Linked DNA regions of Phaeacidiphilus oryzae TH49. The protein of the gene in region 2 binds, or shares a complex with, the protein of the main gene of each other region. Links are inferred from orthologs where the notes say so. Each region holds a gene or a part of one and is shown on either strand. Other genes may lie near its edges. The genes, in order: secY and secA.

What was found.
Region 1: the proteins of secA (region 2) and secY are in contact, whole or in part, in a crystal structure (PDB 3DIN), measured with the Thermotoga maritima proteins. The link is inferred for Phaeacidiphilus oryzae TH49 from one-to-one orthologs. Residues at the interface, in WP_004082002.1 of Thermotoga maritima: Glu261, Ala262, Arg263, Lys300, Ala301, Arg302, Thr303, Ile304, Ile305, Leu323, Tyr324, Asp325, Pro326, Val329, Ser330, Tyr333, Ile336, Lys340, Phe345, Val349, Glu363, Phe364, Tyr374, Ser375, Gly376, Gly377, Glu393, Ile395, Thr482, Ser483; in WP_004081795.1 of Thermotoga maritima: Glu108, Gly109, Glu110, Glu111, Ala236, Glu237, Arg238, Arg239, Ile240, Thr241, Ile242, Gln243, Tyr244, Ala245, Arg246, Arg247, Val248, Thr249, Gly250, Arg251, Arg252, Val253, Tyr254, Gly256, Ala257, Ser258, Thr259, Tyr260, Leu261, Pro262.

What each region holds. Positions count from the first base shown.
Region 1 is NZ_JQMQ01000005.1:4,274,247-4,288,434, forward strand. The notes cover bases 8,418-11,301. They hold secY (preprotein translocase subunit SecY), read left to right. Parts: upstream 8,418-9,146; coding sequence 9,147-10,457; downstream 10,458-11,301. Other genes in these bases: rpmD (50S ribosomal protein L30), read left to right, coding at 8,418-8,446; rplO (50S ribosomal protein L15), read left to right, coding at 8,449-8,904; BS73_RS22845 (adenylate kinase), read left to right, coding at 10,457-11,107. In the rest of the region: rplC (50S ribosomal protein L3), read left to right, coding at 1-149; rplD (50S ribosomal protein L4), read left to right, coding at 154-831; rplW (50S ribosomal protein L23), read left to right, coding at 831-1,151; rplB (50S ribosomal protein L2), read left to right, coding at 1,193-2,029; rpsS (30S ribosomal protein S19), read left to right, coding at 2,042-2,323; rplV (50S ribosomal protein L22), read left to right, coding at 2,376-2,723; rpsC (30S ribosomal protein S3), read left to right, coding at 2,723-3,559; rplP (50S ribosomal protein L16), read left to right, coding at 3,564-3,983; rpmC (50S ribosomal protein L29), read left to right, coding at 3,983-4,207; rpsQ (30S ribosomal protein S17), read left to right, coding at 4,207-4,482; rplN (50S ribosomal protein L14), read left to right, coding at 4,589-4,957; rplX (50S ribosomal protein L24), read left to right, coding at 4,970-5,293; rplE (50S ribosomal protein L5), read left to right, coding at 5,293-5,862; BS73_RS22805 (type Z 30S ribosomal protein S14), read left to right, coding at 5,864-6,049; rpsH (30S ribosomal protein S8), read left to right, coding at 6,238-6,645; rplF (50S ribosomal protein L6), read left to right, coding at 6,668-7,207; and 8 more genes. UniProt on the Escherichia coli protein: The central subunit of the protein translocation channel SecYEG. Consists of two halves formed by TMs 1-5 and 6-10.
Region 2 is NZ_JQMQ01000005.1:4,590,267-4,604,905, reverse strand. What follows is about bases 6,360-9,694. They hold secA (preprotein translocase subunit SecA), read right to left. Parts: upstream 9,335-9,694; coding sequence 6,560-9,334; downstream 6,360-6,559. Other genes in these bases: BS73_RS24150 (GNAT family N-acetyltransferase), read left to right, coding at 9,590-9,694; BS73_RS24160 (Rv3235 family protein), read left to right, coding at 6,360-6,491. Outside these bases: BS73_RS24180 (NAD-glutamate dehydrogenase), read right to left, coding at 1-2,547; pruA (L-glutamate gamma-semialdehyde dehydrogenase), read right to left, coding at 2,836-4,461; BS73_RS24170 (HAD family hydrolase), read right to left, coding at 4,532-5,194; BS73_RS24165 (DUF6912 family protein), read right to left, coding at 5,218-5,721; more of BS73_RS24160, read left to right, coding at 5,991-6,359; more of BS73_RS24150, read left to right, coding at 9,695-10,153; BS73_RS24145 (GNAT family N-acetyltransferase), read left to right, coding at 10,150-10,686; BS73_RS24140 (winged helix-turn-helix domain-containing protein), read left to right, coding at 11,002-12,171; BS73_RS24135 (response regulator), read right to left, coding at 12,205-12,912; hpf (ribosome hibernation-promoting factor, HPF/YfiA family), read right to left, coding at 13,229-13,867; BS73_RS24125 (ComF family protein), read left to right, coding at 14,395-14,639. UniProt on the Escherichia coli protein: Required for protein export, interacts with the SecYEG preprotein conducting channel.

The DNA.
Region 1 (14,188 bases), 310 kb from region 2 along the record:
CCGGCCGTATGGGCAACGAGCGCGTGTCCATCCAGAACCTGACCGTCCACGCCGTTGACGCGGACAAGGGCCTGCTGCTCATCAAGGGCGCCATCCCTGGTCCGAACGGCGGCCTCGTCCTGGTCCGCAGCGCGGCCAAGGGGGCCTGAAACCATGAGCACCATTAACGTCCTCTCGCCCGCGGGCGAGACCGTCGGCACCGTCGAGCTGCCGGCCGAGATCTTCGAGGCCAAGGTCAGCATTCCGCTGATCCACCAGGTCGTCGTGGCTCAGCTGGCCGCCGCTCGTCAGGGCACCCACAAGGCGAAGACCCGCGGCGAGGTCCGCGGTGGCGGCAAGAAGCCGTACCGCCAGAAGGGCACCGGCCGGGCTCGCCAGGGTTCGACCCGCGCGCCGCAGTTCGCCGGCGGTGGCACCGTGCACGGTCCCGTGCCGCGTGACTACTCGCAGCGGACGCCCAAGAAGATGATCAAGGCCGCCCTGCGTGGCGCCCTGACCGACCGCGCCCGCCACGAGCGGATCCACGTCGTCTCCGACGTGATCGCCGGCGACGCGCCGTCGACCAAGGCTGCCCGGACCCTCATCGGCAAGCTGACCGAGCGCCGCAACGTCCTGCTGGTCGTCGAGCGCGACGACGAGCTGGGCAAGCTCTCGGCCCGCAACCTGCCGGAGGTCCACATCCTGGAGGCCGGCCAGCTGAACACGTACGACGTGCTCGTCTCCGACGATGTGGTCTTCACCAAGGCCGCGTTCGAGCGCTTTGTGGCCGGCCCCGCCGAGTCCGGCAAGGCCGTCGCGTCCGAGGGCGAGCTCGAGGGGAGCGCCGCCTGATGAGCGAGCAGATCACGTCCAAGACCTTCAGCGACCCGCGCGACATCCTGGTCAAGCCGGTCGTCTCGGAGAAGAGCTACGCCCTGCTCGACGAGAACAAGTACACGTTCGTCGTCGCGCCGGGGGCCAACAAGACCCAGATCAAGCAGGCCGTCGAGGCGGTCTTCTCGGTCAAGGTCACCAACGTCAACACGATCAACCGGCAGGGGAAGCGCAAGCGCACCCGCACCGGCTTCGGTAAGCGCAAGGACACCAAGCGCGCGATCGTGACGCTGGCCGAGGGCAACACCATCGACATCTTCGGCGGTCCGGCCTCCTAACGGAGTCGGATCGTCCGGAACGGACGAGGACAGAAGAAGCCATGGGCATCCGCAAGTACAAGCCGACGACACCGGGCCGTCGTGGCGCCAGTGTCGCCGACTTCGTCGAGGTCACGCGGTCCACGCCGGAGAAGTCGCTGGTCCGCCCCCTGCACAGCAAGGGCGGTCGTAACAACTCCGGCCGTGTGACGGTTCGCCACCAGGGTGGCGGCCACAAGCGCGCCTACCGCGTGATCGACTTCCGTCGTCACGACAAGGACGGCGTGCCGGCCAAGGTCGCTCACATCGAGTACGACCCCAACCGCACCGCGCGCATCGCGCTGCTCCACTACCGGGACGGCGAGAAGCGCTACATCATCGCTCCGGCTCGGCTGGGCCAGGGTGACATCGTCGAGGCCGGCCCCGGCGCCGACATCAAGCCCGGCAACAACCTGCCGCTGCGCAACATCCCCGTGGGTACCGTCATCCACGCCGTGGAGCTGCGTCCCGGCGGCGGCGCCAAGCTGGCCCGCTCGGCCGGCAGCAGCATCCAGCTGCTCGCGAAGGAGGGCAAGATGGCCCACCTCCGCATGCCGTCCGGCGAGATCCGGCTGGTCGACGCCCGCTGCCGCGCCACCGTCGGCGAGGTCGGCAACGCCGAGCAGTCGAACATCAACTGGGGCAAGGCCGGCCGCATGCGCTGGAAGGGCGTCCGCCCGACCGTGCGTGGTGTGGTGATGAACCCGATCGACCACCCGCACGGTGGTGGTGAGGGTCGCACCTCCGGTGGTCGCCACCCGGTGTCCCCGTGGGGCAAGAAGGAAGGTCGCACCCGCAGGCCGAACAAGGCCAGCGACAAGCTGATCGTCCGCCGCCGCAAGACGAACAAGAAGCGCTAGGAGCGGGTGTAGATGCCGCGCAGTCTCAAGAAGGGGCCCTTCGTCGACGCCCACCTGATCAACAAGGTGGAGAAGCAGAACGAGGCCGGCACCCAGAACGTCATCAAGACCTGGTCCCGTCGCTCCATGATCGTTCCGGCGATGCTGGGGCACACCCTGGCGGTGCACGACGGCCGCAAGCACGTCCCGGTGTTCGTCACCGAGTCGATGGTCGGCCACAAGCTCGGCGAGTTCGCGCCGACCCGCACCTTCCGCGGCCATGAGAAGGACGACCGCAAGTCGCGTCGTCGCTGATCTGCGGTAGCGAAGACTGATGACTCAGACAGACACCATCAAGGGGACAACCATGGAAGCCAGGGCATCCGCGCGGTACATCCGCGTCACGCCCATGAAGGCCCGCCGCGTGGTGGACCTCATCCGTGGCATGAATGCCACGGAGGCCCAGGCGGTCCTGCGTTTCGCTCCGCAGGCCGCGAGCGTGCCGGTGGGCAAGGTGCTGGACAGCGCCATTGCCAACGCCGTGCACAACGAGAACCACAACAACGTGGAGTCGCTGTACGTCGCCGAGGCGTACGTCGACGAGGGCCCGACCCTGAAGCGGTTCCGGCCGCGCGCCCAGGGCCGCGCCTACCGGATCCGCAAGCGGACCAGCCACATCACCGTTGTGCTGGCGTCGAAGGAAGGGACCCGGTAATGGGCCAGAAGGTTAACCCGCACGGGTTCCGCCTCGGCATCACCACGGACTTCAAGTCCCGCTGGTACGCCGACAAGTCCTACAAGGACTACGTCAAGGAAGACGTCGCCATCCGCCGGATGATGACCAAGGGCATGGAGCGGGCCGGCATCTCCAAGGTGGAGATCGAGCGCACCCGCGACCGCGTCCGCGTCGACATCCACACCGCCCGGCCGGGCATCGTCATCGGCCGTCGCGGCGCGGAGGCCGACCGCATCCGCGGTGACCTGGAGAAGCTGACCAAGAAGCAGGTCCAGCTCAACATCCTCGAGGTCAAGAACCCGGAGCTGGACGCTCAGCTGGTCGCCCAGGGCGTCGCCGAGCAGCTGTCCTCCCGCGTCTCCTTCCGTCGCGCCATGCGCAAGAGCATGCAGTCGACGATGAAGGCCGGCGCCAAGGGCATCAAGATCCAGTGCTCCGGCCGTCTCGGCGGTGCCGAGATGAGCCGCTCGGAGTTCTACCGTGAGGGCCGCGTTCCGCTGCACACGCTGCGGGCCAACGTGGACTACGGCTTCTTCGAGGCCAAGACGACCTTCGGCCGGATCGGCGTGAAGGTCTGGATCTACAAGGGCGACGTCAAGTCCATCGCCGACGTGCGCGCCGAGAACGCCGCGGCCCGCGCGGGCAACCGCCCGTCGCGCGGTGGCGGCGGCAACGACCGCCCGCGTCGCGGCGGCGAGCGTGGCGGCCGCGGCCGCAAGCCGCAGGGGCAGCAGCAGGCTCCGGCCGAGGCCACCACGGCCCCCGCCGCCGCCGAGGCTGCCGCTCCGGCAGAGAACACCGGAACGGAGGCCTGACCTCATGCTGATCCCTCGCAGGGTCAAGCACCGCAAGCAGCACCACCCCAAGCGGCGTGGCATGGCGAAGGGCGGCACCGAGCTCGCGTTCGGTGAGTACGGCATCCAGGCCGTCACCCCGGCCTACGTGACGAACCGGCAGATCGAGGCAGCTCGTATCGCCATCACCCGTCACATCCGCCGTGGCGGCAAGGTGTGGATCAACATCTACCCCGACCGCCCGCTGACCAAGAAGCCGGCCGAGACCCGCATGGGTTCCGGTAAGGGCTCGCCGGAGTGGTGGGTCGCGAACGTGCACCCGGGACGGGTCATGTTCGAGCTTTCGTTCCCGAACGAGAAGGTCGCTAAGGAGGCGCTCACCCGCGCCGCCCACAAGCTTCCGATGAAGTGCCGGATCGTCCGGCGCGAGGCAGGTGAGAGCTGATGTCGGCCGGCACCAAGGCTGCTGACCTCCGCGGTCTGGCCGACGAGGAGCTCGTCGGCAAGCTGCGCGAGGCCAAGGAGGAGCTGTTCAACCTCCGCTTCCAGGCGGCGACCGGGCAGCTCGAGAACCACGGCCGGCTCAAGGCCGTCCGCAAGGACATCGCGCGGATCTACACCCTGATGCGCGAGCGCGAGCTGGGCATCGAGACGGTGGAGAACGCCTGATGACTGAGAACAAGACCGAAGAGACGCGCGGATTCCGCAAGACCCGTGAGGGTCTGGTCGTCAGCGACAAGATGGACAAGACCGTCGTCGTCGCCGTCGAGGACCGCGTCAAGCACTCGCTGTACGGCAAGGTCATCCGCCGTACCAGCAAGCTGAAGGCACACGACGAGCAGAACGCTTGCGGCGTCGGCGACCGCGTCCTCCTCATGGAGACCCGGCCGCTGTCCGCGACGAAGCGCTGGCGCATCGTCGAGATCCTCGAGAAGGCCAAGTAACGAACGGAGATTGGGCGCGGCCGTATGTGCCAACTAGTCGACACCAGGCATGAGTTGGTGAGCAGCGGCCGGCCCGGTCCCGATCGTTGACGATCAGGAGAAAGACGTGATCCAGCAGGAGTCGCGCCTGCGCGTCGCCGACAACACGGGTGCCAAGGAAATCCTCTGCATCCGCGTTCTCGGCGGCTCCGGCCGGCGTTACGCGGGTATCGGCGACACCATCGTCGCGACCGTGAAGGACGCCATCCCGGGCGGCAACGTGAAGAAGGGCGACGTCGTCAAGGCCGTCGTCGTGCGGACCGTGAAGGAGCGCCGTCGTCCGGACGGTTCCTACATCCGGTTCGACGAGAACGCTGCCGTCATTCTGAAGAACGACGGTGACCCCCGTGGTACCCGCATCTTCGGCCCGGTCGGCCGGGAGCTGCGCGAGAAGAAGTTCATGAAGATCATCTCGCTGGCGCCGGAGGTGCTCTAACCGATGGCAGGCATGAAGATCAAGAAGGGTGACCTGGTCCAGGTCATCACCGGCAAGGACAAGGGCAAGCAGGGCAAGGTCATCCAGGCCTTCCCCAAGGAGTCCAAGGTCCTGGTCGAGGGTGTCAACCGGGTCAAGAAGCACACCAAGGCCGGTCAGACCGCTCGTGGCGCGCAGACCGGTGGCATCGTGACCACCGAGGCGCCGGTCCACGTCAGCAACGTGCAGCTCGTCGTGGAGAAGGACGGCAAGAAGGTCGTCACCCGCGTCGGCTACCGCTTCGACGAGGACGGCAACAAGATCCGCGTTGCCAAGCGGACCGGTGAGGACATCTGATGACTGAGACTGCAGTCGAGAAGGTGGCGCCCCGCCTCAAGGAGCGCTACCGGAGCGAGATCAAGGGCAAGCTGCAGGACGAGTTCTCCTTCGAGAACGTCATGCAGATCCCCGGCCTGGTCAAGGTCGTGGTCAACATGGGTGTCGGCGAGGCCGCTCGCGACTCCAAGCTGATCGAGGGCGCGATCCGCGACCTCACCGCGATCACCGGCCAGAAGCCGGCCGTGACCAAGGCCCGCAAGTCCATCGCGCAGTTCAAGCTGCGCGAGGGGCAGCCGATCGGCTGCCACGTCACCCTGCGCGGTGACCGGATGTGGGAGTTCCTGGACCGCGTGGTCAGCCTCGCGCTGCCGCGTATCCGCGACTTCCGCGGTCTGTCCCCGAAGCAGTTCGACGGGCGTGGCAACTACACCTTCGGTCTGACCGAGCAGGTCATGTTCCACGAGATCGACCCCGACAAGGTCGACCGTCAGCGGGGCATGGACATCACCGTGGTCACCACCGCCCAGAACGACGACGAGGGCCGGGCGCTGCTGCGTCACCTCGGCTTCCCGTTCAAGGAGAACTGACGTGGCGAAGAAGGCTCTCATCGCAAAGGCGGAGCGCAAGCCGAAGTTCGGCGTCCGGGGCTACACCCGGTGCCAGCGCTGCGGCCGTCCGCACTCCGTGTACCGCAAGTTCGGCCTCTGCCGTGTGTGCCTCCGTGAGATGGCGCACCGCGGCGAGCTCCCGGGCGTGACCAAGAGCTCCTGGTAGAACTCGGGGCCCGATCCGGCCATTTTGGTGACTGAGCCATCAGTCACGTAAAGTGGCCGGGTCGGGCACCCGTCTGCCCGGACTTCATCTCTTACTACACCGCAGGTCCCTGCACGCCCAACGGGCGGCTAGCCACCGCACGTCTGCGCGCTTGTTGGAAACCACGGTGAGAGAGGCCAACGGCCATCATGACAATGACCGACCCGATCGCAGACATGCTGACGCGTCTGCGGAACGCGAACTCGGCGTACCACGATGTGGTGTCGATGCCGCACAGCAAGATCAAGACTCACATCGCGGAGATCCTCAAGCAGGAGGGTTACATCTCCGAGTGGAAGGTTGAGGAGCCCGGAGAGAACGAGGTCGGCAAGAAGCTGACCATCGACCTCAAGTTCGGCCCCAACCGTGAGCGCTCGATCGCTGGCATCAAGCGCATCTCCAAGCCGGGTCTGCGGGTCTACGCAAAGTCCACCAACCTGCCGAAGGTGCTCGGCGGCCTGGGCGTGGCGATCATCTCCACGTCCTCGGGTCTGCTCACCGGCCAGCAGGCCGCCAAGAAGGGCGTGGGCGGGGAAGTCCTCGCCTACGTCTGGTAATTCGGGAAACGGAGGTAAAGCCATGTCGCGTATTGGACGGCTGCCCATCCAGGTTCCCGCCGGCGTGGACGTCACCATCGATGGCCGTGCGGTCTCGGTGAAGGGCCCCAAGGGGTCCCTCTCCCACACCATCGCCGCGCCGATCGAGATCGCGAAGGACGAGGACGGCACCCTGCGTGTCACTCGCCCCAACGACGAGCGCCAGAACCGGGCCCTGCACGGTCTGACCCGCTCGCTGGTGGCCAACATGATCACCGGTGTGACCCAGGGTTACAGCAAGAACCTGGAGATCAGCGGTGTTGGTTACCGCGTCCAGGCGAAGGGCTCCAACCTGGAGTTCTCCCTCGGCTACAGCCACCCCATCCTGGTGGAGGCCCCCGAGGGCATCGCGTTCAAGGTCGAGTCCCCGACCAAGTTCTCGGTCGAGGGGATCGACAAGCAGCTGGTCGGCGAGATCGCTGCCAACATCCGCAAGCTGCGCAAGCCCGACCCGTACAAGGCCAAGGGCGTGAAGTACGCGGGCGAGGTCATCCGCCGCAAGGTCGGAAAGGCTGGTAAGTAAGCCATGGCAGTCGCTGTCAAGATCGGTAAGGGCAACGCGTACAAGCACACCGCCCGTAAGCGCCGGGCCGTGCGTGTCCGCAAGCGGGTCTCCGGTACCGCTGAGCGTCCGCGTCTGGTCGTCAACCGCTCGAACCGCCACATGGTGGCTCAGGTGATCGACGACATCAAGGGCCACACCCTGGCCTCCGCCTCCACCCTGGACGCTTCCGTCAAGGGCCAGGAGGGTGACAAGACCGAGCTGGCCAAGAAGGTCGGTGCGCTCGTGGCCGAGCGCGCCAAGGCCGCGGGGATCGAGAAGGTCGTCTTCGACCGAGCGGGCAACAAGTACGCCGGCCGCGTTGCGGCTCTGGCGGACGCCGCCCGCGAGGGTGGACTGGACTTCTGACGGTCCGTCGCAAGTCACGCGAAGTCAGCGGACGTAAACGAGAGAGGTAATTCCAATGGCTGGACCCCAGCGCCGCGGTAGCGGTGCCGGTGGCGGCGAGCGGCGGGACCGTAAGCGGGACGGTCGGGACGGCGGCGCTGCCGCTGAGAAGACCGCGTACGTCGAGCGCGTCGTCGCGATCAACCGCGTCGCCAAGGTTGTCAAGGGTGGTCGTCGTTTCAGCTTCACCGCGCTGGTCGTGGTGGGCGACGGTGACGGCACCGTGGGTGTCGGCTACGGCAAGGCCAAGGAGGTGCCGGCCGCCATCGCCAAGGGCGTTGAGGAGGCCAAGAAGCACTTCTTCAAGGTCCCCCGTATCCAGGGCACCATCCCTCACCCCATCCAGGGTGAGAAGGCCGCGGGCGTCGTGCTGCTGAAGCCGGCTTCCCCCGGTACCGGTGTCATCGCCGGTGGTCCGGTGCGCGCCGTCCTGGAGTGCGCCGGCGTTCACGACATCCTGTCGAAGTCCCTGGGCTCGGACAACGCCATCAACATCGTCCACGCGACGGTCGAGGCGCTCCGTGGCCTGCAGCGTCCGGAGGAGATCGCGGCCCGCCGCGGTCTGCCGCTGGAGGACGTGGCCCCCGCCGCTCTGCTGCGCGCCCGGGCCGCCGGGGTGGGTGCTGCCTGATGTCTCGCTTGAAGATCACGCAGACCAAGTCGTACATCGGCAGCAAGCAGAACCACCGCGCCACGCTGCAGACGCTCGGGCTGCGCAAGCTCGGCGCCACCGTGGTGAAGGAGGACCGCCCTGAGGTCCGCGGAATGGTGCAGACCGTCCGCCACCTCGTGACGGTCGAGGAGGTTGACTGATCATGGCGGAGAACAACCCGCTGAAGATCCACAACCTGCGGCCCGCCCCGGGCGCCAAGACCGCCAAGACCCGTGTGGGTCGTGGTGAGGCGTCCAAGGGTAAGACCGCCGGTCGTGGCACCAAGGGCACCAAGGCCCGCTACCAGGTTCCGGAGCGCTTCGAGGGTGGGCAGATGCCCCTCCACATGCGCCTCCCGAAGCTGAAGGGCTTCAAGAACCCGTTCCGCACCGAGTACCAGGTCGTGAACCTGGACAAGCTCGCGGAGCTGTACCCGCAGGGTGGCGAGGTCACCGTCGCCGACCTGGTCGCCAAGGGCGCTGTTCGCAAGAACAGCCTCGTCAAGGTGCTGGGCCAGGGCGAGGTCTCGGTCGCTCTCCAGGTCACGGTGGACGCCGCTTCGGCCTCCGCCAAGGAGAAGATCGCTGCCGCCGGCGGAAACGTCACCGAGCTGATCTGAACCGCGCGAGCGGGATGCAGTTCGAGCTAAAACGATCAGGGCCGTCCCTCTTGAGGGGGCGGCCCTGATCGTTTGCCGTGCAGAGCGGAACCCTGAGGCCGCCAAGCCTGTTAGAGTCCGTGGAGTCCACGTGTAGCTTGGGCCCCGTTTCGGTTGCGGTGAGCCTGACCGCTCAGGACTACCTGACTATTTGACGAACCGTCATTCCCGCCGTCAAGGCGGGAGCCGCAGGAGGCAGCACCGTGCTCACCGCGTTCGCCCGGGCGTTCAAGACGCCCGACCTGCGCAAGAAGCTGCTGTTCACACTGGCCATCATGGCGCTCTTCCGCCTCGGGGCGCACATCCCGGTGCCTGGTGTGAGCTTCCAGAACGTCCAGGAGTGCGTGAAGGAGTCGCACACCAGCGGCCTCTTCGGCCTGGTCAACCTGTTCAGCGGGAACGCGCTGCTGCAGCTCACCATCTTCGCGCTGGGGATCATGCCGTACATCACGGCGAGCATCATCCTCCAGCTGCTGACCGTGGTGATCCCGCGGCTGGACGCCCTGAAGAAGGAGGGGCAGGCCGGGACGGCGAAGATCACGCAGTACACCCGGTACCTGACGATCGCGCTGGCGATCCTCCAGGCGACCGGCATCGTGGCCACCGCGTCCAGCGGCACCCTCTTCTCCGGCTGCACCGTCGGCTCGCAGATCATCCCGGACACCTCGGTGTTCCGGATCGCCGTCATGGTCATCACCATGACCGCGGGCACCACGGTCATCATGTGGCTGGGCGAGCTGATCACCGACCGGGGCATCGGCAACGGGATGTCCATCCTGATCTTCACCTCGGTCGCGGCCGGTTTCCCCAGCGCGCTGTGGCAGATCAAGCAGACCGGCAAGATCGGCGGTGGCTGGGTCCCCTTCATCCTGGTCATCGCGATGGGCCTGTGCATGGTCGGCCTGGTCGTCTTCGTCGAGCAGGCGCAGCGCCGGGTCCCCGTGCAGTACGCGAAGCGGATGATCGGGCGGCGGGCGTACGGCGGGACCTCGACCTACATCCCGCTGAAGGTCAACCAGGCCGGTGTGATCCCGGTCATCTTCGCCTCGTCGCTGCTCTACATCCCGGCGCTGATCGTCCAGCTGAGCGGAAGCCACTCCTCGTGGGCCAACTGGATCGACACCAATCTGGTCAAGAGCGACAAGCCGACCTACATGGTCGTGTACTTCCTGCTGATCGTTTTCTTCGCGTTCTTCTACGTGGCCATCTCCTTCAACCCCGAAGAAGTTGCCGACAACATGAAGAAGTATGGTGGCTTCATCCCGGGCATCCGGGCCGGCCGCCCGACGGCTGAATACCTCAACTACGTGTTGACGCGGATCACATGGCCCGGGTCGCTCTACTTGGGCATCATCGCCTTGATCCCGCTGATCGCGCTCGGGGTCTTCAATGTCTCGCAGAACTTCCCGTTCGGCGGCACCAGCATCCTGATCGTTGTCGGTGTCGGCCTCGAGACTGTGAAGCAGATCGAGAGCCAGCTTCAGCAGCGCAACTACGAAGGGTTCCTCCGCTGATGCGAATCGTCCTCGTCGGGCCGCCAGGGGCAGGGAAGGGGACGCAGGCGCACCTGCTGGCCAAGTCCCTGGGCATCCCGCACGTGTCCACCGGCGACCTCTTCCGGGCCAACATCAGCCAGGGCACGCCGCTGGGCGTCCAGGCGAAGAGCTTCATGGACGCGGGCAAGCTGGTACCCGACGAGGTCACCATCGGGATGGCGAAGGACCGGATCGCCCAGGACGACTGCGCGGGCGGGTTCCTGCTGGACGGGTTCCCGCGGAACCTGGTCCAGGCCGAGGCGCTGGACGGGATCCTCAAGGAGTGGGGCGTCGCGCTGGACGCGGTGCTGGACCTCGAGGTCCCCGAGGACGAGATCGTGAAGCGGATCGCGGGGCGCCGGCTGTGCCGTCGCAACGGAGCGCACGTCTTCCACGTGGACTACAACCCGCCGAAGACGGAGGGCGTCTGCGACGAGTGCGGCGGGGAGCTGTACCAGCGCTCCGACGACACGGAGGAGGCGGTGCGGGTGCGGCTCGACGTCTACCACAACGAGACCGAGCCGATCATCGCGTACTACGGGGAGCAGGGGCTGGTCTCGACGATTTCGGCGCTGGGGCCGGTGGAAGAGGTCACGCAGCGGCTGCTGGCCGCGCTGGGGCGCGCGTAACGCTTTTGCGGGGCGCCGCTCGCTCCGGGCTTCACGCCCGGGGCGGGCGGCGCCTTTTTCTTCTGCCCCGGCCCCGCCTGGCTGCCCCGCAAAGTTGCGCAGCAACTTCAGGGGCGCGGGGAACTGCGCGCCTAGGCGCGAACGGCGCCGCAGCCGGCAACGGCCATTGGGTTGCAACCGAGACTCCGCTGCCGGCTGCGGCGCCGTTCGCGGCTGGCCGCGCAGTTCCCCGCGCCCCTTATTTGGCCCTTCGGGCCTGCGCTCGGGGCGCGTCGGCTGGTCGCGCCCGCGCGGCGGAGCCGCAGAGTGTTGCGGTCCCGCGCCCCTTACTTGGCCCTCCGGGCCTGCGTTCGGGCCGCGTCGGCTGGTCGCGCCCGCGCGGCGGAGCCGCAGAGTGTTGCGGTCCCGCGCCCCTTACTTGGCCCTTCGGGCCTGCGCTCGGGGCGCGTCGGCTGGTCGCGCCCGCGCGGCGGAGCCGCAGAGTGTTGCGGTCCCGCGCGCCTTACTTGGCCCTTCGGGCCTGCGCTCGCGCCTGCGGTGCTGCGTTCGGGGCGCTGTACCGTAGGGACGGTACTTGTGGATGGCGGCTGGGAGCGGAAGTCGATGGTTGAGATCAAGACGCCTGAGCAGATCGTGAAGATGCGGGAGGCGGGGCTGGTCGTCGCCGCGATTCACGACGCGCTGCGGGCCGCGGTGGAGCCGGGGATCACCACCGGTGAGCTGGACGCGATCTCGGCGAAGGTCCTGCGCGACCACGGCGCCAAGTCGAACTTCCTGGGCTACGGCGGCTTCCCGGCGACCATCTGCGCGTCGATCAACGACGTGGTCGTCCACGGCATCCCCGGCGACCAGAAGCTCCAGGACGGCGACATCATCTCGCTGGACTGCGGAGCGATCGTGGACGGCTGGCACGGCGACGCCGCCTTCACCGCGTTCGTGGGCTCGGGGCACGCCCCGGAGCTGCTGGAGCTCAGCCGCGTCTGCGAGGAGTCGATGTGGGCCGGCATCGCGGCGGTGAAGAAGGGCAACCGGCTGGTGGACATCAGCCGGGCGGTCGAGTCGTACACCCGCCGGCAGCCGCTTCCGCCCAGCGGGAAGTACGGGATCGTCGAGGACTACGGCGGCCACGGCATCGGCACGGCCATGCACATGGATCCGCACCTGCTGAACTACGTGGACCGGCGGCGCGGGCGCGGGCCGAAGCTGGTGCCGGGGTTCTGCATCGCCATCGAGCCGATGCTGAGCCTGGGGACGCCGAAGACCCACGTCCTGGCGGACGAGTGGACGGTCAAGACCGATGACGGCACCTGGTCCGCCCACTGGGAGCACTCGGTCGCGCTGACCGAGGAAGGCCCCTTGGTGCTCACCGCCCCCGACGGCGGCCGGGCCAAGCTGGCCGAGATGGGGATCACGGCCGCGCCGGACCCCCTGGCCTGATCCCTGGCCTGATCCCTGCCTGATCCGATTTCGTTATCGCTTCCGGCATGTCGTAGACTGTCGCGTCGGCTCTCTACCAGCTTCTCTCGGCATGTCCCGGGAGGTTCCGGGCTTAGCGGCCCCTGGAGGGAGTCGGAATCGGTAGCCGAACCCGGGAAGGCACGCGCTCAGGACATGCCCAAGAAGCAAGGGGCCATCGAAATCGAGGGCACCGTGATCGAGTCTCTGCCGAACGCCATGTTCAAGGTGGAGCTCCAGAACGGGCACAAGGTCCTCGCGCACATCAGCGGCAAGATGCGGATGCACTACATCCGCATCCTCCCGGACGACCGGGTCGTCGTCGAGCTCAGCCCGTACGACCTGACCCGTGGCCGGATCGTCTACCGGTACAAGTGACAAGAGCAGCAGATCTCGCGTCGTCGACGGCCGCACCCTTCCCGGTGCGGCCCTCTCACGGCGCGCCTGACCCGGAGAACCTGAACTCATGAAGGTCAAGCCGAGCGTCAAGAAGATCTGCGACAAGTGCAAGGTGATCCGCCGTAACGGCCGGGTCATGGTGATCTGCGACAACCTGCGCCACAAGCAGCGCCAGGGCTGACCACCTCCCCTGTACGGGTCGTACTTTCTTCGCGCGACGCGGATACAACACAAGACGGGATGCCCGGTTCCGGTCGACGGTGAACATCGCCGTACGGAATCGCCACCCCCGGTCGGAGGCCGGGGACCTGACGGACCATCGAGGATTCGTCGGGTGAGGCATCGCGTGAGACCTCCGGAAAAGCAACAGGAGCCAATCCATGGCACGCCTCGCAGGCGTTGATCTCCCCCGCGAGAAGCGGATCGAGATCGCCCTCACCTACGTCTACGGCATCGGCCGGACCCTCTCGCAGAAGGCGCTCGCGGAGACCGGGGTCAACCCCGACGTCCGCGTCCGCGACATCAGCGAGGACGACCTGGTCAAGCTGCGCGACTACGTCGACGCCAACTTCAAGGTCGAGGGTGACCTCCGCCGTGAGGTCGCCGCTGACATCCGCCGCAAGGTCGAGATCGGCTGCTACGCCGGTCTCCGCCACCGTCGTGGCCTGCCGGTGCACGGTCAGCGCACCCACACGAACGCCCGCACCCGCAAGGGCCCGCGTCGCGCGATCGCCGGCAAGAAGAAGCCGGGCAAGAAGTAGTCCGCCCACCCGTAACGGAACCGGACTTTCCTCCGGCCCGCTGGGCTAGCGGACCGACCACCTCGTCAGGAGAACAGACTTATGCCTCCCAAGGGCCGTCAGGCTGCGGGCGCCAAGAAGGTGCGCCGCAAGGAGAAGAAGAACGTCGCGCACGGCCACGCGCACATCAAGAGCACGTTCAACAACACGATCGTCTCGATCACCGACCCGACCGGGAACGTGATCTCCTGGGCCTCCGCCGGCCACGTCGGCTTCAAGGGCTCCCGCAAGTCCACCCCGTTCGCGGCGCAGATGGCGGCCGAGGCCGCCGCGCGTCGTGCGCAGGAGCACGGCATGCGGAAGGTCGACGTCTTCGTGAAGGGTCCCGGCTCCGGCCGTGAGACCGCGATCCGTTCCCTGCAGGCCACCGGCCTGGAGGTCGGGTCCATCCAGGACGTCACCCCCACCCCCCACAACGGCTGCCGCC
Region 2 (14,639 bases):
GGACCAGCGCAGGCCGCCGCGGGCGACCTTGCCGAACCGCAGGTGGACGCCCTCGACCTGCGGCGAGTACACCCAGATCTCGTACGCCGGGCGGGGCGCCGGCAGGTCGGGGATGGCCTTCGGGTCGAACTTCATGGACACGTACGAGTGCCACTCGCCGGTGTCCTTGTCCCGCTGGAAGAAGTTGGTCCGCAGGGTGGCCTGGATCAGGTGGAGGAAGGAGCGCAGGATGCGGTCCTCGTCCAGCGAGACCACCTGGTCCAGGGCGCCGTCCAGCTCCTCCTGGATCGCGTCGGTGAGCTCGGCCGAGCCCTGCCGGTGCGCCGGCGAGAGCCGGGCCTCGAAGAGGTTCACCAGCAGCCGCGTGGTGTGCGGGTTGTTGGTGAGCGCGTCCTCCATGTAGTCCTGCGAGAACGTGGAGCCGGCCTGCCGCAGGTACTTGGCGTAGGCGCGGAGCACCATGGCCTGACGCCAGGTCAGCGCGGCGGACAGGATGAGGGTGTTGAAGCCGTCGTTCTCGGCCTCGCCCATCCAGGCCGCGGAGAAGGCCTCCTGGAAGCGGTCCCGCGCCTCGTCCGTCATCAGCTCGGCGAGCTGCGGCCTCAGCCGCAGGCCGAAGTCGTAGATCCAGGCCACCGTGCCGTCCGCGCACCGCAGTTCGTACGGGTGCTCGTCGACGACCTCGACGCCGAGGCGCTGGAGCACCGGCAGCACGGCGGTCAGCGAGATCGCCCCGCCCACCCGGTAGATCTTGAACCGGCGCTCGGTGTACGGCGCCCCGACCGGCTGGTAGAGGTTGAGCTGGAAGTCCCCGGCCTTCTCCAGCGCCTCCAGGTGCCGCAGGTCGGCGACGGCGGTGCGGGCGCCGAAGTCCGCCCGGTAGCCGTCCGGGAAGGCACCGCTGTAGCGGCGGGCCAGCTCGGCCGCCCGCTCCTCGCCGAACTCGGCGGTGAGCACCTCGTTGAAGCCGTCCGCCCAGGAGCGCGCGGCCTCGGCGAGCCGGGCCTCGATCCGCTCCGCGTCGGCGTCGGTGAGCTGCGGCAGGTCGCTGCCGGCCGGCACCCGCACCACGAAGTGCAGCCGGGAGAGCACCGACTCGGTGTTCCACGCGGTGTAGTCGATGGAGTCGCCGCCGAGCTCCTCCTTGAGGATGTCCATCAGCCGCAGCCGGACCCGCGTGGTGTAGCGGTCGCGCGGCAGGTAGACCAGGGCGGAGAAGTAGCGGCCGTAGTCGTCCTGACGCAGGAACAGCCGGAGCCGCCGCCGCTCCTGCAGGTAGAGGACGGACTGGGTGACCTTGAGCAGCTCGTCCACCGAGGTCTGGAAGAGCTCGTCGCGCGGGTAGGTCTCCAGGATCTGCAGCAGGTCCCGCCCGTCGTGGCTCTCCGAGGAGAACCCGGAGCGGGCCACCACCTCCTGCGCCTTGCGGCGCAGCACCGGGATCCGGGTCACCGACTCGGTGTACGCGGCGGCGGAGAACAGCCCGAGGAAGCGGCGCTCCCCGGTCACGTTGCCCTCCGCGTCGAACTTCTTGACGCCGACGTAGTCCAGGTACGAGGGGCGGTGGACGGTGGAGCGGGAGTTCGCCTTGGTGAGCACCAGCAGCTTGTGCTCGCGGGCCTTCTCCCGGCCCTTGTCGGTCATCCGGTGGAAGGCCTCGCTGGCCTGGTGGTGCCCGGCGTCCGGCGAGCTCGGGTCGGAGCGCAGCACGCCGAGCCCGGTGCCGGTGACGGCGCGCAGCTCGTCCTCGGCGCCGTCCTCGCCGGCCACCAGGTCGTACTCCCGGTAGCCGAGGAAGGTGAAGTGGTCGTCGGCGAGCCAGCGGAGCAGCTCCCAGGCCTCGCCGACCTCCTGTTCGGCGAGCTTCGCCGGGGGGTCGGAGGCCAGGTCGTCGGCGAGGCGCAGCGCGGAGTCGCGCATCTTGCCCCAGTCCTCGACGACCTCGCGGACGTCGCCGAGCACCCGGCGCAGGTCCTTCTCGATCCGGCGGAGGTCGTCCCGGTCGGTCTCCCGGTCGATCTCGATGTGCATCCAGGACTCGACGAGGGCGTCCTCGGGCAGCTCGGCCCGGCGCTCGTGGGTGCACGGGTCGGCGTCCAGCACCTCCAGCAGCCGGCCGGTGATGTCCCGGCGGACGGCCAGCTGGGGGTGGATCACCACATGGATGGCGCGGTCCTGGCGGGAGAGCTCGTTGGTGACCGAGTCGACCAGGAAGGGCATGTCGTCGGTGACCACCTCGACCACGGTGTGGCCGCTGGACCAGCCGTTCTCCTCGACGGTCGGGGTGTGGACGCGGACTTCCGCGGTGCCCTGTGGACGCTTCTCGCCCAACCTCAGCTGCGAGGCCGCGGCCCCGTAGACGTCGACCGGATCGCGGTCGACGAGGTCCTCGGGGGCGGTGTGGAGGTAGTAGTGACGCAGATAGGAGGCGAGGGCTCCGTTGCCCAACGCCTCCTGCTGCTCTCCGCCCCCCACCTGGCTGTTCTCAGCGACCTGCACTGCCTTGGTGAGCAGCTCGGTCTTTGCTGTGTCCAGCTTGGTCTGCATGGCTATCTGGCTCCTGTCGCGCGCCGTTGCGTGACCCGGTGGTCTGCTCCTGCCGCCGGGTAACGCATGCATTGTCCCGCATGCCCGGAAGGAGTACTGAACTGGCACGCATAATCAGCACTACTTACGGGTACGCCAGACCTTTTGGCCTCACGGTCCCCAGCGACCTCCGCCAGCGTAGTCGCGCCCCCCACCCGCCTGTCAGCGGCCACCGAGGTGCAATCGATCACCCCGACCTGGCCACCCCGGAGCGTTGGCCCGCCCCGGAGGCGGCGCCGCGGGCGCACCTCAGCCCATGTGCGGGTACCGGTAGTCCCGAGGCGGCACGAAGGTCTCCTTGATCGCCCGTGGCGAACTCCACCGCAGCAGGTTCAGCACCGACCCCGCCTTGTCGTCCGTACCCGACGCCCGCGCCCCGCCGAACGGCTGCTGCCCCACGACCGCCCCCGTCGGCTTGTCGTTGATGTAGAAGTTCCCGGCCGCGAACCGCAGCCGCTCCGACGCCTCCGCGACCGCCGCCCTGTCCTCCGCGATCACCGCTCCGGTCAGGGCGTACGGCGCCACCGACTCCATCTGGTCGAGCATCTCGGACCACCGCGCGTCCTCGTAGACGTGCACCGCCAGCAGCGGCCCGAAGTACTCGGTGCTGAAGATCTCGTTCCTCGGGTCGGGGCTGACCATCACCGTCGGCCGCACGAACCAGCCGATCGCGTCGTCGTACTCGCCGCCGGTCACCACGTCCACCCGGTCGTCCTGGCGCGCCCGGTCGATCGCCAGCTTGTTCCTGCGGAACGCCCGCTCGTCGATGAGGGCGCCCATGAAGTTGGACAGGTCGGTGACGTCGCCCACGGTCAGCGAGGAGACCTCGTCGAGGAACCCCTCGTGGAAGTCCCGCCACACGCTGCGCGGAATGTACGCCCGGGACGCCGCCGAGCACTTCTGCCCCTGGTACTCGAAGGCCCCGCGCACCAGGGCGGTCCGCAGCACCCCCGGGTCCGCCGACGGGTGCGCCACCACGAAGTCCTTGCCGCCGGTCTCCCCGACCAGCCGCGGATAGCAGCGGTACCGCTCGATGTTGGCGCCGACCGTCTGCCACAGCCGCCGGAAGGTCCCGGTCGAACCGGTGAAGTGGATCCCCGCCAACTCCGGGTGCGCCAGCGCCACTTCGGAGACCTGCAGACCGTCCCCCGTGACCATGTTGATCACGCCGGGCGGCAGCCCGGCCGCCTCGAGCAGGCGCATCAGCTGCCAGGCCGCGAAGGTCTGGGTGGGCGAGGGCTTCCACACCACGGTGTTCCCCATCAGCGCCGGAGCGGTCGGCAGATTGCCCGCGATGGCGGTGAAGTTGAACGGGGTGATCGCGTAGACGAACCCCTCCAGCGGACGGTGGTCCATCCGGTTCCACACGCCGGGCGAGCTGATCGGCTGCTGGGCGAGGATCCGCCGGGCGAAGGCGACGTTGAACCGCCAGAAGTCGATCAGCTCGCAGGGCGCGTCGATCTCCGCCTGCTGCGCGGTCTTGGACTGGCCGAGCATGGTCGCCGCCGCGACCGTCTCCCGCCAGGGGCCGGCCAGCAGGTCCGCAGCACGGAGGAAGACGGCCGCCCGGTCGTCGAAGTCCATCGCCCGCCAGGCGGGGGCGGCGGCCAGCGCGGCGTCCACCGCGAGCCTGGCGTCCTCCCGGGTGGCGTTGCCCAGCACGCCGAGCCGGGCCGCGCGGTGGTGCGGCTGGACGACGTCGATCCGCTGGCCGCCGCCCATCCGCTGCTCGCCGGCGATGGTCATCGACAGGGCCTGCTCGCGCCCGGCCAACTCCTTGAGCTTCGCCTCCAGCCGGGCGCGCTCGGCGCTCCCGGGGGCGTAACCGTGCACCGGCTCGTTGGCCGGAAGGGGGATCCGGGTGATCGCGTCCATAGCCATAGGGTCATCGTGCCACGCTGTGCCGACCGGGCGACGGAACGTGACCAGCGAATCCCCGGAACGGTCAGCCGGCCGCGCCCGCCGCCCACGCGACCGCCTCCGCCAGCGAGTCCACCACCGGCACCCCGACCGCCTCCAGCGACTCCCGGGCGTGCGAGCCCCCGGTGTACAGCACCGCCCGGGCGCCGACGCTCAGTGCGGCCCGGGCGTCGTCCGCGGAATCCCCGATCACCACCGTCCCGGCGGCCGCCCGGCCCAGGTCGAGGAGGTGCCGGGCGAGGTGCTCGGCCTTGCTCTCGCCGGTGAACGCCCCGACCGAGCCGTCCACCCGGACGAACTCCTCGGCGATCCCCAACCGGCCGACCAGCGGCAGCAGTTCGTCATGGGCGTAGAGCGAGAGGAGGGACTGCGAGCGGCCGCCGGCCCGCCAGCCGCGCAGGAGTTCACGGGCCCCGGCGGCCAGCCCGCAGGCCGCCCGCCTGGCCGTGTACTCCCGCTGGAAGACCTCGTTCATCAGCCGCCACTCCTCCTCGGTCGGCGGACGCCCGAGCACCTTGCGGTGGAAGTCGCGGATGGGGACGCAGAAGAGCTCCCGATAGCGGCGCACGCTCAGCGGTTCGAGCCCCACGGCGGTGAAGGAGGCGTTGCTCGCCGCCACGACCACGTCGATGTCGTGGAAGAGGGTGCCGTTCCAGTCCCAGACGATGTGCGTACCGATGGCTGCCACCCGGCATTCCTACCCGCGGAACCTCACTCGGCCAACAGGGCCGGGATCTCCTGGGTGGCGTACCAGAGCAGCTCGTGGTCCTCGGCGCCGTCCACGGTGAACCGCGCGTCGTCGTCCCCGCCGGTGTCCGCCGCCTCGGCGGCCTTGGCCGCGGCGGCCACGTCGGCCTCCGCGTCGTCCGCGTCCACATGCACCGAGGCGGCCCTGGCCAGCGGCAGCACCTCGGTCAGCAGCACCCGGCCGAGGGCGAGGGGGTGGTCGAACTCGCCGTTCCGGTCGGCCTTCACCAGGCCGTCCGGCACGTCGGCGGCCACCACCACGCGGCGGCGCGGCGCCTTCGGGTCCCCGGCCAGCAGCCGCAGGGAGGCCTGGGCGGCCCGCACCAGGGCGGCGTACTCCAGCTCCTCCAGGTCGTCGCTGACGTACCACTCGCGCAGCGCCGGGGTCACCGCGTACGCGGGCAGCGGGGCCGGGCCGAGGCTCAGCTGCGCGAGCTCGCGCAGGGTGGTCGGGACGTAGACGCGCATGGAGCTCATGATACGGGCGCCGGGACGGTCCCCCATCGAGTGAACACACCCCGGTACCGGCGTCCCGGCAGGGCGTGCGGCGATGACGTCCCCGCCCCCGGCATTCGGGCACTGACCTGCGACTCTTCGCTACACCTCCCCGAAAGGGTGGATCACTCTCCGTGACGACATGGTCGCGGGCGCCCATTGCCCGCGCCCCCGGCGGCCGATAGCAAGATCCCCAGCGGCCGCTCCGCACCCGCCCACCAGCCCCCGGGGGTGTTCGACGCATGGTCATCCACTCGCCCAGGCCCGCCAGGACCACCAGGACCGCCAGGACCGGCGGCACCGCCTGCCCCGCCCGGCCCCGCGTGCCCACCCAGGCCCCGCGCGGAGCCCAGCTCGCCCGGCTGCACGGCCCCCGCCCGTGCCGCAGGGCCCACCCCGAGCCGGACCGGGTCGCGCAGACCTTCGCCCGGCTGCTGCTGGAGGTCCTCACCGCCCAGCGCCCGTCGGACAAGCTGGTCGCGCTGACCCGCTACCCGGTGCCGGAGCGCCTGCTGGCGCTGCTGCGCCGCGGGGTCTTCCGCCCCCAGCAGGGCCTGCTGCCGGTGCTCCGCAGCGTCCACACCTCGACGCCCGAGGAGCACGGCCCGGTGATCGAGGCCTGCGCCTCCATCCAACTCCCGGACGGGCGCGTGGAGATGCTCGCCTTCCGCGCCGAACGCTTCACCCGGCCCCGGCCGACCTGGAAGCTCACCGCACTCAACGCCCGCCAGTTCCCCCGCTGAGAGACGACGGCGCCCCCGCCCCGAGGCCCGAGGGCCCGCGGTGCGGGGGCGCGGCGAAAAACCGCTCGCTACTTCTTCCGGCGGCGCCCCTTCGAGGCCTTCCGCCGCTCGGCCCGGCTCATCCCGTCGCCCTCCGGCACGGCGGACGTCGCCCCACCGCACGCGGTCGCGAAGTCACCCTCCACGACGCCGCCCTCGCCGTCCACCGACGGGGCGCTGAAGTGCAGCCGGTCCGGCCGCTGCGGCTGCTCCAGGCCCTTGGCGTGGATCTCCGCCGGGGCCGCGCCCACCGGCACCGCGTCCTCCACCGCGTCCGCGGCGTCGGCCACCGGCACCTCCTCGACCTGCTGCTCGACATGCACCTCGAGGTTGAAGAGGTAGCCGACCGACTCCTCCTTGATGCCCTCCATCATGGCGTTGAACATGTCGAAGCCCTCGCGCTGGTACTCGACCAGCGGGTCGCGCTGCGCCATCGCGCGCAGCCCGATGCCCTCCTGGAGGTAGTCCATCTCGTAGAGGTGCTCGCGCCACCGCCGGTCCAGCACCGACAGCACGACCCTGCGCTCCAGCTCGCGCATCACGGCCTCGCCGAGCTGCGCCTCGCGGTCCTCGTACCGGCCGTGGATGTCGTCGGTGATGACGCCCTGGATGTCGTCCGCGTTCAGCCCGTCGACGCCGCCGGCCTCCTCGGCCAGCTCCTCCAGGCTCACGCTCACCGGGTAGAGCTGCTTGAAGGCGCCCCACAGCTTCTCGAGGTCCCAGTCCTCGGCGAAGCCCTCGGAGGTCGCGGCCTGGACGTACGCCTTGATGGTGTCGTCCATGAAGTGGCCGATCTGCTCGCGCAGGTCCTCGCCCTCCAGCACCCGGCGCCGCTCGCCGTAGATGACCTCGCGCTGCCGGTTGAGCACCTCGTCGTACTTGAGGACGTTCTTCCGGGTCTCGAAGTTCTGCTGCTCGACCTGGGTCTGCGCGGAGGCGATGGCCCGGGTGACCATCTTGGACTCGATCGGCACGTCGTCCGGCACGTTGGCCATGGAGAGCACCCGCTCGACCATGTTGGCCTTGAACAGCCGCATCAGGTCGTCGCCCAGCGACAGGTAGAACCGCGACTCGCCGGGGTCGCCCTGACGGCCGGAGCGGCCGCGCAGCTGGTTGTCGATCCGCCGCGACTCGTGCCGCTCGGTGCCCAGCACATAGAGCCCGCCGAGCGCCTGGACCTCCTCGTGCTCGGCCTTGACGACGGCCTTCGCCTTCTCCAGCGCGGCCGGCCAGGCGGCCTCGTACTCCTCCGGGGTGTCGCTCGGGGTGAGCCCGCGCTGGGCCAGCTCGGCCGCGGCCAGGTGGTCGGGGTTGCCGCCGAGCATGATGTCGGTGCCTCGGCCGGCCATGTTGGTGGCCACGGTGACCGCGCCCTTGCGCCCGGCCTGGGCGACGACCTGGGCCTCGCGCTCGTGGTACTTCGCGTTCAGCACCTCGTGCGGGATGCCGCGCTTCCGCAGCTCCTGGGAGAGGTACTCGGACTTCTCCACCGAGGTGGTGCCGACCAGCACCGGCTGGCCCTTCTCGTGCCGCTCGGCGATGTCGTCGACGACCGCGGCGAACTTGGCCGGCTCGGACTTGTAGATCAGGTCCGACTGGTCGATCCGCTGCGGCGACTTGTTGGTCGGGATCGGCACCACGCCGAGCTTGTAGATCTGGTGGAACTCGGCGGCCTCGGTCATCGCCGTACCGGTCATCCCGGAGAGCTTCTCGTAGAGGCGGAAGAAGTTCTGCAGGGTGACGGTGGCCAGGGTCTGGTTCTCGTTCTGGACCTCCACCCCCTCCTTCGCCTCGATCGCCTGGTGCATCCCCTCGTTGTAGCGGCGGCCGGCCAGCACACGCCCGGTGTGCTCGTCGACGATCAGGACCTCGCCGTTCATCACGACGTAGTCCTTGTCCTTCTTGTAGAGCTCCTTGGCCTTGATGGCGTTGTTCAGGAAGCCCACCAGCGGGGTGTTCACCGACTCGTAGAGGTTGTCGATGCCCAGGTAGTCCTCGACCCGGGTGACGCCGGGCTCCAGGATGCCGACCGTGCGCTTCTTCTCGTCGACCTCGTAGTCCCGGTCCAGCTTCAGCCGCTGCACCAGCTTGGCGAAGTCGCCGTACCACTTGGTGGCCTGGTCGGCCGGGCCGGAGATGATCAGCGGGGTGCGGGCCTCGTCGATCAGGATCGAGTCGACCTCGTCGACGATCGCGAAGTTGTGGCCGCGCTGCACCAGCTCCTCCTGCGACCAGGCCATGTTGTCGCGCAGGTAGTCGAAGCCGAACTCGTTGTTGGTGCCGTAGGTGATGTCGCAGTGGTACTGCCGGCGCCGCTCGGCCGGGGACATGTTGGCGAGGATCACGCCGACGTCGAGGCCGAGGAAGCGGTGCACCCGGCCCATCCACTCCGAGTCGCGCTCGGCCAGGTAGTCGTTGGTGGTGATGAGGTGGACGCCCTTGCCGGACAGCGCGTTGAGGTACGCCGGGAGCGTGCCGACGAGGGTCTTGCCCTCACCGGTGCGCATCTCGGCGACGTACCCGAGGTGGAGGGCGGCGCCGCCCATCAGCTGCACGTCGTAGTGGCGCTGGCCGAGGGTGCGCTTGGCCGCCTCACGGACCGTGGCGAAGGCCTCGGGGAGCAGGTCGTCCAGCGACTCCCCGTCGGCGAACCGCTGCTTGTACTCGTCCGTGAGCGCGCGCAGCTCGGCGTCCGTCAGGTTGACGAAGTCCTCTTCGATGGAGTTGACCTGGGCGGCGATGCGGTTCAGCTTGCGCAGGATCTTTCCTTCTCCTGCGCGCAGCACCTTGTCGAGGACGGACACGAATGCGGGCTCCTTGCCTGGGCCTGGGGCGCTCTTTGCGGCGAGCCGGGGGACTCCCGGGCACACCACCTCGCCGCCATCGTATGCGAGGAACCCAGCGGGCCGGGAGGTCCGTCAACACACAGCCCGTCCGTCACTCCTGCCAGTGATCTGACACACCGTCAGCCACCGTGATGAATCACACAAACCGCCGCACACCGCCCACCTGCGAAAACCCGATGTCCCCCGGCCGGAGGGCTCGGCGATACTCAAACGATGATCCCGCCCGTCCTCACCACCGCCCGGCTCGTCCTCCGCCCGCTCGGCGCACCGGACGTCGACGCCGTGACCGAGGCCTGCCAGGACCCGGAGATCCAGCGCTGGACCACGGTCCCCTCGCCGTACACCCGGCGGGACGCCGAGACCTTCGTCACCGAGCTGGCCCCGCGCGGCTGGGCCGAGCACACCCTCCTCAACTTCGGCGCCTTCCGCCGCGACGACGGCGCGCTGGTCTCCTCGATCGGCCTCCACGCCCGCGACCTGCGGCACGGCGAGGGCATCGCCGAGATCGGCTACTGGACGGCCACGGGCCAGCGGGGGCAGGGGCTCACCGCGGAAGGGGTCCGCGCGGTCTGCCGCTGGGGCTTCGAGGAGCTGCCCGTCCACCGGATCGAATGGCTGGCCGTGGTCGGCAACGAGGGCTCGCGGGCGGTCGCCCACCGGGTCGGCTTCCACTTCGAGGGCACCCTGCGCTCCCGCCTCCTCCACCGCGGCGAGCGGAGGGACGCCTGGCTGGGCTCCCTCCTCCCCGACGACCTCACCGGAGGCTCCCCCTCGTGACCGGCACGATAGCCCTGCGGCACTGGCACGGCCCCGACCACGCGGCCGAACTCACCTGCGTCCGCACGATGTTGACCGACCCCGAGGTACGCCGCTGGAACCCGGTCGTGCAGCTCCCCGACCCGGACCTGCCGGGCGCGGCGACGGCCGCGGCGGGCGCGTGGCTGGCCAAGGCCGCCGCCGACGAGCGCGCCTGGGCGATCACCGACCCGGCCGACGACCGCCTCCTCGGCGGCATCACCCTGCGCGACGCGAGCCCGCTGGCCCGCGCGGCGGCGGTCGGCTACTGGCTCCTCCCGGACGCCCGCGGCCGCGGCGCGGCGAAGCTGGCGCTGCGCCGGGTCACCGAGCTCGCCTTCGCCGAGTACGGCTTCCACCGGGTCGAACTGGGCCATATGACCGGCCACGCCGCGTCCTGCGCGATAGCCGTGGCCTGCGGCTACCTCGTCGAGGGCACCCAGCGCCAGTCCCTCCCCGACGCCTCCGGCACCCTCCACGACCTCCACCTCCACGCCCGCCTCGCCACCGACTGACGCAGCGCCCCGATCGCAGCGCCCCGCACGCAGCGCCCCGCACGCAGCGATGAAGTCGCGAGTGCTGAGCTTCGCGGTGTGATGTCGCCGCCCGGGGGTTGCTGCGGCGCAGCCGCACAATCAGGGGCGCGGGGAACGGCGCGCCCAGCCGCTTATGGCGCCGCAGCCGGGTACGGAGTCCGGGTTGCAACCCAGCCGCCGTTGCCGCGTGCGGCGCCGTAGACGGCTGGGCGCAGTTCCCCGCGCCCCTTGACTCGCTGCGCGAACCCGCGGGGCCGGGGCGGACTGTCAGTCCCCGGCCCTACCCTGCCTCGCATGGATCTCTCCGCGGACGAAGCCCGCCGCCTCGCCCTGCGCGCCCAGCACCTCCTCGGCGCCCCCGACCGCCGCTCCGGCGTCCCCGGCCTGCTCCGCAGCCTCGGCGCCGTCCAGCTGGACACCATCTCGGTGCTCGCCCGCTCCCACGAGCTGATCCCCTACGCCCGCCTCGGCGCCGTCGGCCGCGCCGCCGTCGAGGACGCCTACTGGTCCGGGGCGACCGCCTTCGAGTACTGGGCCCACGCCGCCTGCGTACTGCCGATCGAGGAGTGGCCGCTCTTCGCCTTCCGCCGGCGCGCCCGCCGCGCCCGCGGCCACCGCTGGCACCTCCTCTCCGACAAGGAGGCCGCCTGCCGCGCCGTCCTCGACCGCCTCCGCGCGGACGGCCCGCTGACCGCCACCGACCTCGGCGGCGCCAAGAACGGCGGCCCGTGGTGGGACTGGTCGGAGACCAAGATCGCCGTGGAGTGGCTGCTGGACACCGGCGAGGTGGTCTGCACCCGCCGCCGCGGCTGGAAGCGGATCTACGACCTCGCCGAACGCGCCGTCCCGGCCGAACTCCTCGCCCGGGAACCGGACGACGACGCCTGCCTGCGCGCCCTGGTCGCCCGCTCCGGAGCGGCCCTCGGCGTGGCCACCGTCAAGGATCTCGCCGACTACTACCGGCTCTCCACCGACCAGGCCCGCTCCGCCCTCCCCGACTCCGGCCTGGTCCCGGTGCGGGTGGCCGGCTGGGGCCGGAAGGGCGCCGGACCCGAGGAGGCCTGGGCCGATCCGGCCGCCCTCGCCGCCGGCCCGCCCCGCGGCCGGCACCGCACCACCCTCCTCTCCCCGTTCGACTCGCTGATCTGGGACCGCGCCCGCACCGAGCGGGTCTTCGACTTCAGCCACCGCCTGGAGGCGTACGTCCCCAGGCCGAAGCGGGTGCACGGGTACTTCGCGATGCCGCTGCTCTCCGGCGGCCGGCTGGTCGGCCGGGTGGACCCGGCCCGGGAGGGGAACACCCTGGTCGCCCGCCAGGTCTCGCTGGCCGGCCCGAAGGCCCTGCCCGCCGCCGCGCAGGCGCTCCGCGAGGCGGCCGAGTGGGTGGGCTGCTCGGCGGTCAAGGTGGAGCAGGTCTCCCCCGCTCCCCTCGCCGGCCCGCTGACCGCGGCGGTGAGCGGCTAGCGCCCGCCCTGGCCGCGCCCGGCCGCGCCCGGCTCAGCCTATTTCGAGGATCTTCTCCCGCATCGCATAGACCACGGCCTCCATGCGGGAGTGCAGCTGGAGCTTCTCCAGGATGTTCCGGACGTGGTTCTTGACCGTGTTCTCGCTGATGAACAGCTGCTTGGCGATGTCCCGGTTGTTCAGCCCGGTCGCGACCAGCTTCAGCACCTCGATCTCGCGGTCGGTCAGCCGCGGCGCCGGCACCAGCCGCCGGTCGTCGGTCTTCTGCTGGATCATCGACTTGAACTCGGTCAGCAGCTTCGCCGCCATCGACGGGCTGATCTGCGACTGGCCGTCCGCCACCGCGCGGATCGCGGTGGCCACCTCGTCCGTGGAGATCTCCTTCAGCAGGTAGCCGGTGGCCCCCGCCTTGATCGCCTCGTAGAGGTCGGCCTCCTCGTCGCTTATCGTCAGCATGATGATCTTGGCGCTGGGGACGACCTCCTTGATCGCCATGCAGGCCTCGATCCCGCTCCGGCGCGGCATCCGGACGTCCATCAGGATGATGTCCGGCAGCAGGTCCGCGGCCTTCTCCACCGCCTCGGCACCGTCCGCCGCCTCACCGACGACGGTGATGTCCTCCTCCTGCGCCAGGACGATCTCCAGCCCGCGGCGGAAGAGCGCGTGGTCGTCCACCACCAGCACGCGGATCGGCTCCGCGGACGCCGCCTGCGCCCCGGCCGCCCCGGCCGCGCCGTTCATCCCCGGGCCGCCGATCTCGTCGGCAGGTCCGGAATCCCAGTGGTCCCCCATCCGGTCCTCCCCCTCGGCTGGGCGGCTGCCCTCTGCCTCTCGACTGCTCCGTGCAGCGGTCATGATTCCACGGTGCACCGACATTGTGATCACCCGGTACTGAGGGGTCCCCCGGTCGTGTCAATGGCATGTGCCCGCGCCCTGCGAAGCCCCGCACCCCGGTAGCGTGAACGGTACCTGTGCCGACGCGGCGGCGGCACCGGGCCGCTCAGCAGTCCGATGCCGCCGCACAGTTGACGAACCGTCGGCTTTCTCCGGGCCTCGCCTACGCCCCCGCGGTCGGCTGCAGGTGGATCACACCGTAGTCGTAACCGCGGCGCCGGTAGACGACGCTCGGCATGCCGCTGTCCTTCTCCACGAACAGGTAGAAGTCGTGGCCGACCAGCTCCATCTCGTACAGTGCCTGGTCGAGCGCCATCGGCTCGGCCTCGTGGGTCTTCTCCCGGACTACCAGCGGGCCCTCGCCCTCGATCTCCAGGGTCCCGATCCGGGTCACCGGCACCTCGTCCGCGGGCTCCTCGGCCGCGGAGCCGTTCAGCTCGGCGGCGAGCGGGGCGGTGGCCTCGGCCACGCTGATGGGGGCCTTGCCCTCGCCCTTCTTGGCTACCCGGCGGCGGTCCGCCACCTTGCGCATCTGGGCGTCCAGCCGCGCTGACGCCTTGTCCAGCGCGGCGTACGCATCGGACGCGCAGGCCTCGGCCCGGATCACCGGACCGCGGGTCCGCATCGTGATCTCGACTCGGTCGGAACGGTCGGCCTGGCGCGGGTTGCGCTCCTTGGAGACCTCGACGTCGAGGCTGATCACCTTTCCGTCGAGTTTCTGGATCTTCTCCAACTTCTCGGCCACGTGCTTGCGGAACCGCTCGGGCACCTCGGTCTTGCGGCCCTTCACGACGATGTCCACGCAGAACTCCGTTCCCTTGCGCTGACGCCGGTGGACCCAGCAGGCCCACCCGGCCCATCGAGGCGGCGGTCCCGTCCCCCACGCGATCCCGGAGTAGCACCCGAGACGGGGGCACCCCCTGCTCGAAGAGCCTGGGGGCGGAACCACCCCCTCACACCCCTTCCTCCCCAGAGAGAGGGGTTGGAACCCCATGGAACACCGATTACCCGGGTTTCGCCCGCCGGGGCGGACAACTGCCGCCTCGCCTCCTGGATCCCAAAGTCGTGGCGAACCGGAAGCTTGTACAGCCCTTGCGGGCGGCTTCCGCTCTTTCGGATGAACGCGCCCGCGAAACCCCCGGTCACACCGGCCCCGGCCGGAATGATCGGTTGGCCATGGACGCCAGCCACTGCTGTCACCGCCGATCCCAGCAGACTGCTACGGATCTCCTCGACGCCGTCCTCGACCTCCTCGTCCCCACCCGCTGCGCCGGCTGCGCCGCCCCCCATACCCAGTTTTGCGCGGCTTGCCGCGAGTTGCTGCGCGCCGTGGCGCCTTTCCAGGTGGAGACCGGCTCCCGCCCCGGCGCCGGCCGCGGACTCCCCGAGGTCTACGCCGTGGCCCCATACGCCGACCCGGTGCGGCAGCTGATCCTGGCCCACAAGGAGCGCGGCGCGGTGCGGCTGGCCCGCCCACTCGGTGAGGCGCTCGCCTCGGCGGTCCGGGCCGCGGTCCGGGCCCGGCCCGGACCGGAGGCGCCTCCGCTGCTGCTGGTGCCGGTCCCCTCCGCGCG